DNA from 3 places in the Couchioplanes caeruleus genome. Region 2 is predicted to be linked to each of the others. Evidence: riboswitches for the same ligand, from Rfam matches in the RefSeq annotation. Region 2 holds a riboswitch; each other region holds the start of a gene.

Region 1 (4,908 bases), 560 kb from region 2:
AACCGTCGGCAGCACCCCATGATTCCGGTAGCAAATGTGACCTGGACCACATTCATTCCGGCGTACGGACCGCACCATCGTTTGCGCGCCGACCTCCCGGGTAGTCGAGCGACATGACGCAGCAGCAGAACGAACGCCTGCCCGCCCTGGGTGACGACGACGGCACCCCGGACGGCGCGAGCGACTTCGCCGGGGAGCACGCCGACACGGCCGTGGAGCGCGCCGTCGTCGAGGATCGCGACACGGGCGAGCAGGAGAGCCCGCGCGGCTGGTCGGGCATGGAGAAGGACGGCCCACCCTGACGAAGGCCGGTGCAGGTCGGGCTTACGCGAGCGCGCGGCCGAACGTCTGCTGCCCGAGCCGCTCCTCCTCCTCGCTTCGCGCCGGGACGCCTTCCGCGGCCTCCTTGGCGAGCGAGTACGCCATCTGCAGGAAGTCCGAGGCCGCCGTCGCCGTGAAGACGGTGGCCGCCAGCCGGGTGAGCCGCGGGGCGAACACCAGGCCGCTGGTCAGGCCGGTGGCGATCCAGACCGCCAGGCAGAAGGGGCAGCTAACCAGCTCGCCGATCGAGTGGCGCACGCTGCCGCCGTGGTCGCGTACCTCTTCGTTGACCTCCCCGCTGCCGCCGGACTCGGCGTAGCGGGTGAAGGGTGCCCGCAGCGGGCTGGTGATCGAGTCCTTGGCGATCAGCCGGCTCAGTTTGTGGGTGGCGATCGAGATCAGGACGACGTCCGCGACGGAGGGACGCTCCGGCACCGCACGACCGGTGATCTTCGCGGCGACGCCCAGGCTTCCCGCGAGCACCCCGAAGGTGCCCATCATGGCCGCGTATCCGCCGAGGGGCCGGTGCTCGTGAGGGGCGTACTGCCGACGCAACCGGTCGAGCCGGGCGCGTACCGAGGGAGTCATGCGGTTCCTCTCAGAAATCCTGGGTGAGCCGGTGCGGATCGACCTCGCGCCCGGGATGACGGGCCAGGTACTCGGTCTCCAACTCGGCCGTACGCCGCAGATGATTGGCGAGCGCCGCGTCAGGGCCGTGCCGCAGCGTCGCGAGCCGCGTCCGGTGCAGGCTGCCGAGCTCGCGGAGCAGATCGTCGTCGGCGAGACCCGACGGGTCTATGCCCTGCTCGGTGCCGACACGGTCGCCGACCTCGGAGTCGCTCATGATCTCTTCCTCTCTCGGTGCTTGCCGCAACGGTTGCCCGGGTGGCCTTCGGTCAAACCCCTGCCGCACACCGCGGCCCCGGACCGACGGCAGCGGCGGCCCGGCCCGGCCGAGGCTGCCGGTACGCTCGACGCATGAGAGCGCTGTGGACCCCGGCGTGGATCGTGCGCCACGTGGTCGCCCTCGTCCTCATCGCGGGCTTCCTGGGCCTGGGCTGGTGGCAGTTCAGCCGCGCGACCGGCGGCAACACCCTGAGCTGGGGCTACACCGTCGAATGGCCGGTCTTCGCGGCCTTCGTCGGTTTTCTGTGGTTTCGCGAGGTGCAGCAGGAGCTCAGGTCCCGCCGCCAGCGGACAGAAAAGCCGGCGGTGGAACAGGACGCCCGGAGCACTGCCGGCTCGGCCGCGGATGCTCCGGTCACGGTGCGGCGGCCGGTGCGGGCCTCGGTGAACCGGCAGGCTCCCCCGGCCGGCAGCGACCCGGAGCTCGACGCCTACAACGACTATCTCGCCTGGCTCAACGCCCACCCCGGGGCGCGGCCGGGCGACTACCCCGGACGCAAGAGCGGCATCAAGTAAGGACGTGGATCGTGCAGGGAGCCCTCACCCGCTACCGGATCATCGCCTGGATCGTCGGCGTGGTCCTGATCGCGCTCGTGCTGGTGGGCATGCCGCTGAAGTACGCCGGTGACGACGACACCGTGGTCGCCGCCGTCGGGCCTTTCCACGGTTTCCTCTACATGGTCTACCTGGTGGCCACGTTCGATGTGAGCCGCCGTGCGGGCTGGCCGCTCGGCCGGATGCTGCTCGTGATGCTCGCCGGCACGGTGCCGCTGCTCTCCTTCTGGGCCGAGCACGTCGTCACCCGCAAGTGGGCCGTCCAGCCGATGGACACGCCGGTCGCGATGGCGAAGAAATAGAGAAGTAACGCTGCGGGTCGGCCGCATTGCATTCGGTTATCGGGATCATTCGGATCATTGCCCTAATTGGCGCACGTCACTCTTCCGGCTCTTGTGTTAATCGAGATCGCCGATAAGTTGGTGCGGTTGGTCCGGTCCGCAGCCACACCGGTGGCGCCGGCCGACGCCGCCGAGTCCCGACGGCGGAATCGGTGACCCCTCCCCCGGGGCACCGGGACCGCCTCGACGATCCGGGGAACCACCGAAGTAGCACCTGGGGTGAATCCGCGTTCCGCGGTAGGGCCTTCTTCCCGCCCGAATCCGTCAGCTAACCCGGTAGGCGGCACAGCGGAAGAAAGGCCACGTAACGTTGCCACACGCCCGCACGAGGCTACGCGCCCTGGTGGTTGCCGCCCTGGCGATCGTGATCTCCAGCACCGTCGCACCCGCCGCGCACGCGGCGCCTTCCGCGACGGAGCTCAAGAAGAAGATCGAGAAGGCTTCGCACCAGCTCGAAGACGTCGTCGAGTCGTACAACAAGATGCGGCTCAGCCTGAAGAAGACGAACGCCGAGGAGAAGAAGCTCGCCGCGTCGCTCGCGCCCGCCAAGGCGGCGCTCGAGGCGGCCGGCTCGCAGATGCAGGTCATCGCGGCCTCGGCGTACAAGACCGGTCAGGTCGGCACCATGAACGTCGTACTCGAGGGCACGGACAGCCTGATGGACCGCATGTCCATTCTGGAGCATTTGTCCCGCACTCGGCAGCGCGACATCAACACCTACACGACCACGACGCAGACCTTCTCCCAGCGTCAGGCCGCCCTGAAGGCCACCCAGGACAAGCAGGAGGCCGAGGTCAAGGAGCTCGGCGCCCGCAAGAAGAAGATCGAGGCTGACCTCAAGGAGCTGTACGCCATGCGCACGGCGGCGTTCGGCCGGGCGACCGAGAGCGGCTCGGCCTACACCGGGGACATCCCCGACATCTCCGGCGATGCCGGGGTGGCCGTCACGTTCGCGTACAACCAGATCGGCAAGCCGTACTCGTACGGTTCCGGCGGTCCGAACTCCTACGACTGCTCGGGCCTGACCTCCGCTGCCTGGCGTGCCGCGGGCAAGAGCCTGCCCCACAACGCCGCGGCGCAGTTCAACGAGACGAGTCGGGTCAGCCGGTCTCAGCTCGAACCCGGCGACCTGGTGTTCTACCGCGGGCTCGCCCACGTGGGCATCTATGTCGGCGGCGGACAGATCATCCACGCGTCGGTGCCCGGCGAGCCGATCAGCAAGGTATCGATCGATATCATGCCGCCGTACGGATACGGCCGGGTGCGTTGATCACGCCGTAACGCACGACCGCGGAAGGCCGGTGCTCCCCTCGGGGAGCGCCGGCCTTTCCCGTGCCCCGGAGAAGACCGGCAAAGGCCATGCCCGGATAAGGCCCACGGAGTCCGCGCACGGAGTCCGCGCACGGAGTCCGCGCACGGAGTCCGCGCACGGAGTCCGCGCACGGAGAAGGCCGGTGTCCCTTACGGGACACCGGCCTTCGTCGGCTACGAGGAGGGAGAGGTGCCGGTTCAGGCTCAGGCGGCCTGCAGACCCTCGGCGCGGGCCAGCTCACGCAGCCGGCCCAGGGCCTGGATCTCGAGCTGGCGGATCCGCTCCCGCGAGAGCGAGAAGCGCGACGCCACCTCGGTCAGCGAGTGCTCCCGCCCGTCCTCGAGGCCGTACCGGGCGCGCATGATGCCCGCCGACCGGTCGTCGAGGTGGTTGAGAAGGCCCTCGATGCGCTGGCGCTCGAGCGCCGTGAGCACGATCTCCTCCGGCGACGGCGCGTCGCTGTCGGCGACCAGGTCGCCGAGGTTGGTGTCGCCGTCGTCGCCCACCGGGGTGTCCAGGGACACGGTGTCCTGGGCCCAGCGGGTCAGCTCGGTGACGCGCTCGACCGTCACGCCCAGCGCCGCGGCGACCTGCGCGGGCTCCGGGTCGGCACCGAGCTCGCGGACGAGCTGGCGGGTGACGTTGCGCATCCGGTTGACGTCCTCGACGAGGTGCACGGGCAGGCGCACGGTGCGCTCCTGCTGCGCGATCGCCCGGCTGATCGCCTGGCGGATCCACCACGTCGCGTACGTCGAGAACTTGTAGCCGCGCTCGTAGTCGAACTTCTCCACGGCGCGGACCAGGCCGGTGTTGCCTTCCTGGATGAGGTCGAGCATCGGCATGCCCGAGCGCACGTACCGGCGTGCGATAGAGACCACCAGGCGCAGGTTGGCCCGGATGAACAGGTCCTTGGCCCGCTCGCCCTCGACGACCAGGCGCTCCAGTTCCTCCCGGCTCACGCCGCGACGGACGTCACCGCTGTCGAGCAGGTGCTCGGCATAGAGGCCGGCCTCGATTGCCTTGGAGAGGTCGACCTCCCTGGCGGCATCCAGAAGCGGCGTCCGGGAGATCTCGTGCAGGTAGACGCCGACGAGGTCGCGCTCCTCGGCGACTTCGTCCGTCCGCATCACGGTGTTCTTCTCCACGTTGCCCACGGTCCCCTCATTGCCTTCACTAACCCTGTTACGGGCAATTCCTGCGTCCATCAGCCCTCCCCGTAACGTCCGCAGTTCGTGCATTGCGGTGCTGACACCTACACAACAAGTGGCGCCCTGCACTGATTCCGGCTGGTGGGTCGAAAGTGTCACGAATGCCTGAGCGTCACCTGAGAGCCGCGTGGATACTTACTGAAGAGCGCTCCCAGGGAAGGCATTCGGAGCCGCACCCGGCGCTGGGTGCGTGCATCGACGCATACCCTTCGCCCCATACATGACACCATCAGCCCCTCATCCGTCACAGCGACGGGCGTCACGG
Region 2 (4,908 bases):
CCGCCGTGGTTCTCGAAGCCGGTCAGCGGGGGCAGGCCCAGGCGCGGGTCGATGTCGCCGCGCACCTCGCCGACCGCACGGGTCTCGCCCCGGTCGGAGCTGATGTCCAGCAGGTCGAGCCCGGCACATCTGGCGCCCTTGGCCGAGAACGAGGACCCGAAGAGCTGGTAGCCGGCGCAGATCGCCAGCACCGCTGCGCCCTGGGCCACCGCGCGGTGCAGGCCGCCGTCGGCGATGAGCCGCTGGGCGGCCAGCGCCTGCGGCCCGTCCTCGCCGCCGCCGATCAGATAGATGTCGGCGGTCGTGGGCATCGGCTGGTCCGAGCGGACCTGGTAGGTCTCGACCGGGATGCCGCGAAGCTGGGCGCGCCGCGCCAGGATCAGCATGTTGCCCCGGTCGCCGTAGGTCGACAGGAGATCGGGATAGATCCAGACGATCCGGAGGGTGCTCTCGCTCATGCTTCCGACCTCGGTTCTCCGCTGCGGGCAAGCTCAGTTGACACGATCCAGCTCCGCTCGGATGTCCTGGAACGCCGTGTAGTTCGCGATCACCTCGAGTCGGCCCGGGGGTGTGGCCCGCAGCGCCTCGTCGAAGGATTTAACGTGCCGGAAGGCCACATCGTTCACTTCCAGCCGGACCGCGAGGTCGTAGGCCCGGTCGCCGGTGATCAGGACGGGCCGTCCACGCAGGGGAGAGAAGTCGACGTCGTAGAGCCACGAGGTGTCGAAGCCGTCGGGGTCGCGCGCGTTGATGGAGAGCAGTGTCGGGGCGAGCTCGGCCATGTCGAAGGCCTCGAGCCAACTGGCCGGGTTCTTCGCCAGCAGCAGCCGGATGGTGCGCCCGTCGCGTTCCACCTGGGCGTAGCGACCGGCCACCGAGGCCACGCTCGCGAGCCGGGGCACCGCCTCGATGGGGCGTACGCCGAACTCCGCGGCCACGGCCAGCGCGGTGGCCGCGTTGCCGAGGTTGACCTGGCCCGGCAGTTGCAGCTTGACCAGATGCCAGTCACCTCGGGGGTCGACCACACCCTCCTCGTCGACCGTCCACTGTGCCTGCGGCCGGCGCAGCGGGCAGCCGGTGCACCACCAGTCGCCGTGTGCACGCTGGATGGACCCCCCGCATTCGGGGCAGACCCACGAGTCGTCCGTCCACCGCTGGCCGGCGCTGAACCAGGTGACGTGCCCGGCGGAGACGGCCGACCAGACCACCATCGGGTCGTCGGCGTTGGCGACGACGTGCACGTCCGGGTGGCCGGCGAGGGCGGTGCGCCACATCTGCGCCATCATCGCCACCTCCTTGGCCCGGTCGAGCTGGTCGCGGGAGAGGTTGAGCAGGGCGACCACCCGGGGTGCGGTCTCGTCGATCACCTGCGCGAGGTAGTGCTCGTCGACCTCGAGGACGGCGAAGGGGGTCGCGCCGGCCTTCGCCAGCGCGGAGGTGTGCCCGGTCGGCATGTTGGCGCCGAACGAGTTGGTGGCGACCGGGCCCAGGACCCCGAGCGCCGCGGCGGCGAAGCGGGTCGTGGTGGTCTTGCCGTTGGTGCCCGAGACGAGCGCGATCGCCCGGCCGGCGGCGAGGTTGCGTAGCAGGTCTGGGTCGATCTTGAGGCCGATCCAGCCGCCGATGACCGAGCCGTCGCCGCGTCCCGCGGCCCGCGAGAGCGCCGCCGCCGTGCGCGACACGGAGGTCGCGACCTTGGCCCGCAAGGGCATTTTCCCGTCCGTCACGGCGACGAGGGTACCGGAAACGGACACTACGTCGAGTGGCGGTGAGTGCGACGCTGCCCGTCCGGCGCCGGATGGGCCGAACGGTCGATCGGCATCGTGCGTCCGGAGTGGTGTTTGGCCCGGTGGGGAGGTTTTCGGTGGCATTCGCCCGACGTTGCACCCTTCCGTGGTCAGACGCGTCATCACTTTTTATGTGTTGTGATTCACCCGTAACCATCGACGGATAGTGATTGGTCGTGTGCTCATAGTGGCGGCATATGTCACAGACTGGTTGCGAACCGGACACTGTCCACTGTGCCAAATACGAAGAGTGACGGACAGGGGGCAAGCGGTGGATCAGAAAATCCGGTAGGCAGGGTGGGCCGGTGAGCGACCGCCCACCGCTCGCACCGCACGGATCACGCCGAGCCCTGCCCCGGTCCGCGCGGTACGACCACGGAGCAAGCGAACAACCATAAAGGCATACGGGGGCAGGGACGGGGGACCCATTTCCGGTCCGCGCCCGGGTCGTCTGGCCCGGCGGACCTCGGGGTGAAGTCGCCACCCGGCGACCGGGCACACCTTCCCGCCCGAACCCGACAGCTAACCTCGCAGGCGTGCCGGAGGGAATCTTCTACCGTGCACGAACGCAGTTCGAGCCGGGGCCGCCGCATGTCCGCCGGCACCGGAACCGTCGCACTGTCCCTGGGTCTCTGCCTCTGCGCCGGCCAGCTCATCGCGACGCCTGCGGCCTCCGCGGCCGCGGCACCCGTCGTCACGACGGTCACGGCGGCGAAGCCGGTCAAGCCCCGCATCTCCTCCTCGTGGAGCGCGCGCAAGGTCAACTGGGGCACGAAGGTTCGCGTGACCACCAAGCTGATCAACCCCAAGACCGGTAAGAAGGTGGTCGGCGGCTGGGTGCGGCTCCAGACGCATCAGAACGGCAAATGGAAGACCTGGCTGAAGAGCCGCAACACCTCGGGGGCCGTCACCTTCGCGACCGCGCCGCACGAGACGAGGTGGTTCCGCACCGCGTTCGGCGGAGCGGGCGGCGTCACCGCGGCCACGACCAGGCCCACCAAGATCCACATCCGGTCCAGCGGAGCGAGGATCCTCGCCGAGGCCAAGAAGCACCGGGGCGCCGCCTACGCCTACGGCGCGGAAGGTCCCCGGCGCTTCGACTGCTCGGGTTACACGAAGTACGTCTACAAGAAGGCGACCGGCAAGAAGCTGCCGCACAGCGCGAACTCGCAGCAGTACTACGGCAAGAAGGTCAGCAAGAGCAGCAAGCAGGTGGGCGACCTCATCGTCTTCCGCAACGGCTCGCACGGCTACCACGCCGGCATCTACGCGGGCGGCGGCTACATGTACGACTCGCCGCGGCCGGGCATGTCGGTGGGCAAGCACAAGATCTGGAGCAACAACTACGTCGTGCGGCGCATCGCCGCCTGACGCGGATGCGGTAGGAGCGGTACCGACGGTTCAGTGGGACGTGACCCGGTTCGGGTCACGTCCCACTGTCGTCGCCCCCGCCGTCGCGCGTTTCCTCCACGTCGCTCAGCAAGATCCCTCCACTTCCCTCCCCAAAGGGCGTTCCGCGCGCGCGGAACGCCCTTTTTCAGTGGAGTTTCGTGCCCGACTGGGCGGCTTGTCGGAAAGTGGACCATGATCGGAGCCGCTCCGCCCTCCACCCCGACCCCACCGCTTCTGACGTGCGGATTCATCCGCGAATCCGCTTCGCAGACGGGCCGATTCCGGTTGCGAGTGGAGGGAAGTGGAGTAGAGTGGAGCGCAGTGGCAGGGCCGGACCGGGCCTGCCGGCCCGAGCGAACCGGCGGACCGCGCTGAGCCATTCGAGAAGCGGCGCCACAGGGCAAGGGGGGTCGGCCGATGTTCCTCGGCACGCACACCCCGCGCCTGGACGACAAGGGCCGGCTGATCCTTCCGGCGAAGTTCCGGGACGAGCTGGCGGGAGGTGTCGTGATCACCAAGGGGCAGGAGCGCTGCCTGTATGTGTTCCCGATGCCGGAGTTCCAGCGGATCGCGGGGCAGTTGCGGGACCAGCCGGTCACCCACAAGGCCGCCCGGGCCTACAGCCGGGTGTTCTTCGCCAGCGCGCACGACGAGATCCCCGACAAGCAGGGCCGGGTCACCATCCCGGCGCACCTGCGGGAATACGCGGCTCTCGACCGTGAGCTCGTGGTGATCGGGGCGAGCACACGGGTGGAGATCTGGGACAGACAGTCCTGGGAGCAGTACCTCTCGGCGAGCGAGGACGACTTCGCCGACATCGAGGAGGGGGTGCTGCCCGGCGGACTGTAGGCGTCGTTACCTGTCGGCCGCCGAGGTGGTCCGGACGTCGCTGCCGCCGTACTGCGAGATCTCCAGCCGCTCCCGCTCCTGGCGCCTCTTCCCCGGTGCCAGGCGTGTGTCCGGTGGGGCGCGCCCGATGGCAACGGGCACGAGCGGATGGGGATCTGGCGGTACGGAAGACGATCGGATACGGATCAAAAGGTCGGCCGCGTGGCGCGCGGGAAAGTGCAGGGGCGATGGGGGTCGACATGGGGGAGCTTCGCGGCACGCACGTGCCGGTGCTGCTCGAGCGCTGCCTCGAGCTGCTCGCCCCCGCGCTCGACCGTCCCGGTGCGGTGCACGTCGACTTCACGCTCGGCCTGGGCGGGCACGCCGAGGCCGTCCTGGAGCGGCACCCGGCCGTGGTCCTCATCGGACTCGACCGGGATCAGGAGGCGCTGGCGCACTCCCGGCACCGGCTCCAGCGCTTCGCCGGCCGTATCCATCTGGTCCACGCCGTGTACGACGAGCTTCCCGAAGTCCTCTCGGATCTCGGCCGCCCGGTCTTCCACAGTGGGCTGTTCGACCTGGGCGTGTCCTCGTTGCAGCTCGACGAGGCGGACCGCGGCTTCGCGTACGCCAAGGACGCGCCGCTCGACATGCGGATGGACCAGTCGCGGGGCATCACCGCGGAGGAGGTCGTCAACGGCTACGAGCCGGGCGAGCTCGTCCGGATCCTGCGGGTGTACGGCGAGGAGAAGTTCGCGCAGCGCATCGTCTCGGCGATCGTGCGCGAGCGGGCGAAGGCCCGGATCGTCTCCTCTGCCCGGCTCGCGGACCTGGTCCGGGACGCCATCCCGGCCGCCGCGCGGCGAACGGGTGGCAATCCCGCCAAAAGAACGTTTCAGGC
Region 3 (4,908 bases), 1.6 Mb from region 2:
CGACCGGGAACTGGGCGTGCACCAGCAGTCGGAGGGGTTCACCCGCCTGCAGGAGTGGGACTTCGAGAACACCCCGCGGGAGGCGTACCCGTTGCTGTTGAACTACCCGTACTTCGATCTCTACCGCAAGCAGGTCGTCAAGCAGGCCGACCTGGTGATGGCGATGTACGTCCGCGGCGACGCCTTCACCCCGGAGGAGAAGGCCCGCAACTTCGCGTACTACGAGGCCCGGACCGTACGGGACTCGTCGCTGTCGGCGTGCATCCAGGCCGTCATGGCCGCCGAGGTGGGTCATCTGGAGCTGGCCCACGACTACCTCGGCGAGGCGGCGCTGATGGACCTGCACGACCTGCACCAGAACGCCCGGGACGGCGTGCACGTGGCGTCGCTGGCCGGCTCCTGGATCGCGCTGGTCGCGGGGCTCGGCGGCATGCGCGACTACAACGGCCGGCTCTCCTTCTCGCCGCGGCTGCCGAGCCGGATCAACAGCCTGGAGTTCTCCCTGCTGTGGCGCGGCCTGCGGGTGCGGGTGGAGGTGACACCGGCCGAGGTGACCTACTCGCTGCGCAACGGCGGCGGCTCCGCGAAGCTCGAGCTGCTGCACCACGGTAAGGAAGTGACGGTGACGCAGGTCAAGCCGGTGGTGCTGGCGATCCCGCCGGCGCCGCCGACCGGTCCGGCCCCGACCCAGCCGGCGGGGCGGGCACCGGTCCGTCGCGCCAGCAATCAGTAGGGCGCACAGCTCAGTAGGACGGACAGCAAGGAGCCCCCGCCGGAAGGCGGGGGCTCCTTTGCGCGCGTGGGGCCTGCTACAGCATGGAGACGTGTACGTGGTCCGTATGGTCGCTGTCGCCGGAATACGAACCCCAGCCCGTCGCCGGGAACCAGACCATCTTGTTCCAGATGACGTACAGGACGCCGAGCCGGTCGGCGTTGCGGACCAGGAATGCCATCAGGTTGTTGCCGTACTCGCGGGTGTCCTGGTTATGCCAGGGTGAGAAGCCGCTCTTCTGCAGGGACCAGTCGCAGGCGCGGCCCTTGGGATGCTCGAACGGGCCGCCGGGGCGGAAACAGCCCACGAACCGGTTGAAGCCGGCCTTCTTGACTTCCTTGTACATGTGCATCGTGCGGGCCGTGACGCAGCCGCCCGTGGTTTCGTCGTCGACGTTGCACCCCTCCGGGGCGAACTCACCGTCGCCGTTGCGGGGCGCGGGCGCGGCCACCTTCGACTTGAGGGTCACGAAGCCGCCCGTCACCGTCTTGCCGCCCACCAGATTGAGCGCCTTCTCGGCGGACTCCTTCTGCTTGCGCACCACTTCCTGGTTCTGCTTCTGCGCCTTGATCTCCTGGTCCAGCCGGGCCTTCGCCGTGGCGACCGTGTCGATCGCTTTCTGCAGCTCCTGCAGCTTGCCGTCGTTGACGGCGTTGAGCTCCTCGAGCGAAACGGCCTTCTCGAGGAAGGCGTCCGGCGAGCGCACGTTGAGCAGGAATCCCATCGTCGACAGGCCGCCCGTGCGGTACTGCTGGGCCGCGATGGCGTTCACCTGGGGCAGCAGGGCGTCCCGCCGATCCTCCGCGGTCTTCACCTGCACGGCCAGGTTGGCCTGTGCCTTGGTGGACCTGGCGACCGCGGCCTTGGCCGCCAGGAAGCGACGCCCCGTGTTGTCGAGCACGTCGTTGAGCGTCGGGTTGGCCTTGCCGTCGTCGGGGGTCGACGAGCTTCCGCCGGGCGCCGCGGTCGCGGGCGCTCCGGGGGCGACGATCATGGTGATCGCGATGAGCGGTGCCAGGGCGAGGACCAGCCACCGGCCGGGTCTTGCCGTCATGCAGTTTCCTTCCGTGTTGCCGCCTACCGGGTTAGCTGACGGGTTCGGGACGGAAGCGATCCCTACCGCAAGGCTCTGCGGATTCACCCCTTTTCAAGGTGGTTCCCCGATTCGCCGTGCGGCGATTGAGCGGTGGTCCGCCGGCACCTTGGGGGCGGTGCCTTCATGGCAGTGACCGGCGGAAAGTTTACCTGAAGATGGCCGTCGCATCAGCGCCTGCGGAGGGCCGAAAACTGTTACCGCGCAACGACTTTCCGTTACCCCTCGATGGGATGACGCAGGTCATGACCCGCAACGAAGTATCAATGTGAGTCGCTGCATTCTGCCTCACACCTCTCACTGTTCGTGTGCGTATGAATGCGTACGGTGCGACACCTGTCGATGGTGGGATTCCGTGGGTAGTCTTCGTCACGGTTCCATCACGGAACCGCCGCCCAATCGTCGAAAGGCGAGCCGGGGACCCATCCGGTAATGGGGTGAATCCGCAGAGCCTTGCGGTAGGGATCTCTTCCGTCCCGAACCCGTCAGCTAACCCGGTCGGCGGCCGACGGAAGGAACGCACGTGAGGCTCGACCCTCTCCGGCGGCGATTAGCGATCGTGCTCGCGGTCATGGTCGCCACCTCGGGGCTGGCGCTCGCCGCCCCCACCGCGGCCGGCGCCGCGCCCCGCCCGCCCGCCGCGCCGGGAGACGACGGCGACGACGGCGAGGGCGGCTCGAAGTCGCTCGTCGAGCAGCTCGAGGCGGCCTCGAAGGGCTTCGTCGAGGCCCGGGAGGCGCTCGCCCGCTCGAAGAAGCGCCAGCAGGAGGCCGCCGCGAAGCTCAAGGCGATCGACGCCGAGCTCGGCCCCAAGCAGAGCGTCCTCGACGACATCGCCCAGCAGTCGTACCGCACCGGCCGGCTCGGCCCGATGACCGCCCTGCTGACGGCCGACTCCTCGCAGGGCCTGCTCGATCGCGCCACGACGCTGGAGAGCGTGGCGGTGAAGCAGGAGCGCGCCCTCCGGGAGCTGCAGGACGCCCGGGCGAAGCAGGCGAGGGCGAAGCTGGTGATCGACGCGGAGGTCCGCGACCAGGAGCGCCAGAACGACATCATGAGCAAGCGCAAGGCGCAGGCGGAGAAGGCGCTGAAGACGGCGAACGCCGCGGCCGGCGGCGCGAGCGGCCCCTCCGGCGGAGGCAACAGCGCCCAGGCGGGGGCCGCGCCGCGCAACCCCAACGGCGAGCTGCCCGACGAGTCGTGCAGCCAGAACGACCCGACGACGACCGGTTGCCTCACGCCCCGCACCCTGCACGCCATGAAGGAGGCGCAGGCGGACGGCTTCACCCGCTTCGTGTCGTGCTTCCGTCCGCAGGGCAGCGGTGAACATCCGCTGGGCCGGGCCTGCGACTTCGCGTCGGACGAGGACGGCTTCGGCGGCGTCGCGACCGGCGCCAGCCGGGACTACGGCGACCGCCTGGCGAACTACTTCATCGACAACGAGGGCCGGCTGGGCGTGCTGTACGTCATCTGGTTCAAGCGGATCTGGCTACCGAGCAGCGGATGGCAGCCGTACCTGCGCGGCACCGGCGAACCGAACAGCGATCACACCAACCACGTGCACCTGTCCATGCGATAGCGCCGGACCGACCCAGGGCGGCCGCCGGGCCGCCCTGGTCGTCACCTCTTGACGTACGCCTCGTACTCCTTGAGCACGTCCGCGGTCGGGCCGTCGGCACGGATCAGCCCGGACTCGAGCCAGATGCTGCGCTCGCAGGTGTCCCGGATCGACTGCTCGCTGTGGCTGACCAGGAAGACCGTGCCCGCCTCGGCGCGCAGGTCGCGGACCCGCTGCTCGCTGCGCCTGCGGAACTTCGCATCGCCGGTGGCCAGCGCCTCGTCGATGAGCAGCACGTCGTGCTTCTTCGCCGCCGCGATCGAGAAGCGCAGCCGGGCGGACATGCCGGAGGAGTACGTCCGCATCGGCAGCGAGCTGAAGTCGCCCCTCTCGTTGATGCCGGAGAAGTCGATGATCTCCTTGACCTGGGACTTCACCTGCTCCGGGGTCATGCCCATGGCGAGGCAGCCGAGCACCACGTTGCGCTCGCCGGGCAGGTCGTTCATCAGGGCCGCGTTGACGCCGAGCAGGGAGGGCTGGCCGGCCGCGTAGATCGCGCCCTTGTCGACGGGGAGCAGGCCGGCAATGGCCCGCAGCAGCGTCGACTTGCCGGAGCCGTTGGTGCCGATCAGGCCGATCGCCTCGCCCTTGTACGCGACGAAGCTCACACCCTTGATCGCGTGCACCTCCCGCAGGGTGGCGGGCTTGGTGCCGGTGACGATTCGCTTGAGGCTGGCGACCGGGCTGTGCGTACCCGCGCCGCCGGCCTGGTGCACCCGGTAGACGACGTGGGCGTCGTCCACGATCACGGTGGGTTGACGCTCGTCAGCCACGGCCGTAGCCCTTCTCTCCGCGCCAGAAGTAGACGAAACCGCTGAGCCCGACCACCAGCGTCCAGGCGACGGCCTCCAGCCACAGCACCATGGGGGACGCCGCCAGCGGCACGTCCTCCATCAGGGCGTGACGCATCAGGTCGATGAAGACGAGGAGCGGGTTGGCCTCGACGACCGCGAGCAGCCAGCCGTCGAGCTTCTGCTCGAACATGGTCACCGGGTAGAGGACGGCGGAGCCGTAGAGCCAGATCCGCATGATGAAGGGCACGAGCTGCTTGAAGTCGGCGACCTTGGACCCGAGCCGGGCCACGGCCATGGCGAGACCCGCGTTGAAGATCGCCTGGAGCAGGAAGATCGGGACGACCAGCAGCCAGTCCAGGGTCAGCGGCTCGCCGGACCCGAGGACGATCAGCATCAGGACGGTCATCGAGGCGAGCATGTTGCGGACCTCGACCGTGGTGATCGCCAGGGGCAGACTCGCGCGGGGGAAGTGCAGCGCCCGGATGAGCCCGAGGTTGCCGCTGATCGACTGGATGCCCGCCTGGACCACCGACTGGGTGAACTGGAACAGGAAGACGCCGGTGCACAGGTAGGGCACGAAGTTCTTGATGTCCTGGGAGGTGCCGAGGAGGACCCCGAAGATCACGAAGTA

The links. A riboswitch is a leader RNA that binds a small molecule or an ion and turns the genes downstream of it on or off. The one in region 2 is predicted to bind cyclic di-AMP.
Region 1: another riboswitch for cyclic di-AMP. It lies ahead of EDD30_RS12440 (C40 family peptidase); the one in region 2 lies ahead of EDD30_RS09775 (C40 family peptidase).
Region 3: another riboswitch for cyclic di-AMP. It lies ahead of EDD30_RS17010 (coiled-coil domain-containing protein); the one in region 2 lies ahead of EDD30_RS09775 (C40 family peptidase).

What each region holds. Positions count from the first base shown of each region.
Region 1 covers NZ_RJKL01000001.1:2,818,996-2,823,903, forward strand. Annotated here, with positions in the region: gene EDD30_RS12415 (hypothetical protein) at 114-302, shown strand; gene EDD30_RS12420 (DUF1360 domain-containing protein) at 325-909, opposite strand; gene EDD30_RS12425 (DUF6158 family protein) at 920-1,165, opposite strand; gene EDD30_RS12430 (hypothetical protein) at 1,300-1,743, shown strand; gene EDD30_RS12435 (DUF3817 domain-containing protein) at 1,755-2,084, shown strand; cyclic di-AMP (ydaO/yuaA leader) riboswitch at 2,293-2,421, shown strand; gene EDD30_RS12440 (C40 family peptidase) at 2,467-3,393, shown strand; gene EDD30_RS12445 (sigma-70 family RNA polymerase sigma factor) at 3,639-4,640, opposite strand.
Region 2 covers NZ_RJKL01000001.1:2,258,398-2,263,305, reverse strand. Annotated here, with positions in the region: gene EDD30_RS09785 (type 1 glutamine amidotransferase) at 1-458, opposite strand, end outside; gene EDD30_RS09780 (MurT ligase domain-containing protein) at 492-1,712, opposite strand; cyclic di-AMP (ydaO/yuaA leader) riboswitch at 2,217-2,339, shown strand; gene EDD30_RS09775 (C40 family peptidase) at 2,346-3,158, shown strand; gene mraZ (division/cell wall cluster transcriptional repressor MraZ) at 3,597-4,028, shown strand; gene rsmH (16S rRNA (cytosine(1402)-N(4))-methyltransferase RsmH) at 4,256-4,908, shown strand, end outside.
Region 3 covers NZ_RJKL01000001.1:3,824,363-3,829,270, reverse strand. Annotated here, with positions in the region: gene EDD30_RS17015 (glycoside hydrolase family 65 protein) at 1-733, shown strand, start outside; gene EDD30_RS17010 (coiled-coil domain-containing protein) at 810-1,826, opposite strand; cyclic di-AMP (ydaO/yuaA leader) riboswitch at 1,831-1,968, opposite strand; cyclic di-AMP (ydaO/yuaA leader) riboswitch at 2,248-2,385, shown strand; gene EDD30_RS17005 (coiled-coil domain-containing protein) at 2,437-3,444, shown strand; gene EDD30_RS17000 (ABC transporter ATP-binding protein) at 3,486-4,256, opposite strand; gene EDD30_RS16995 (ABC transporter permease) at 4,249-4,908, opposite strand, start outside.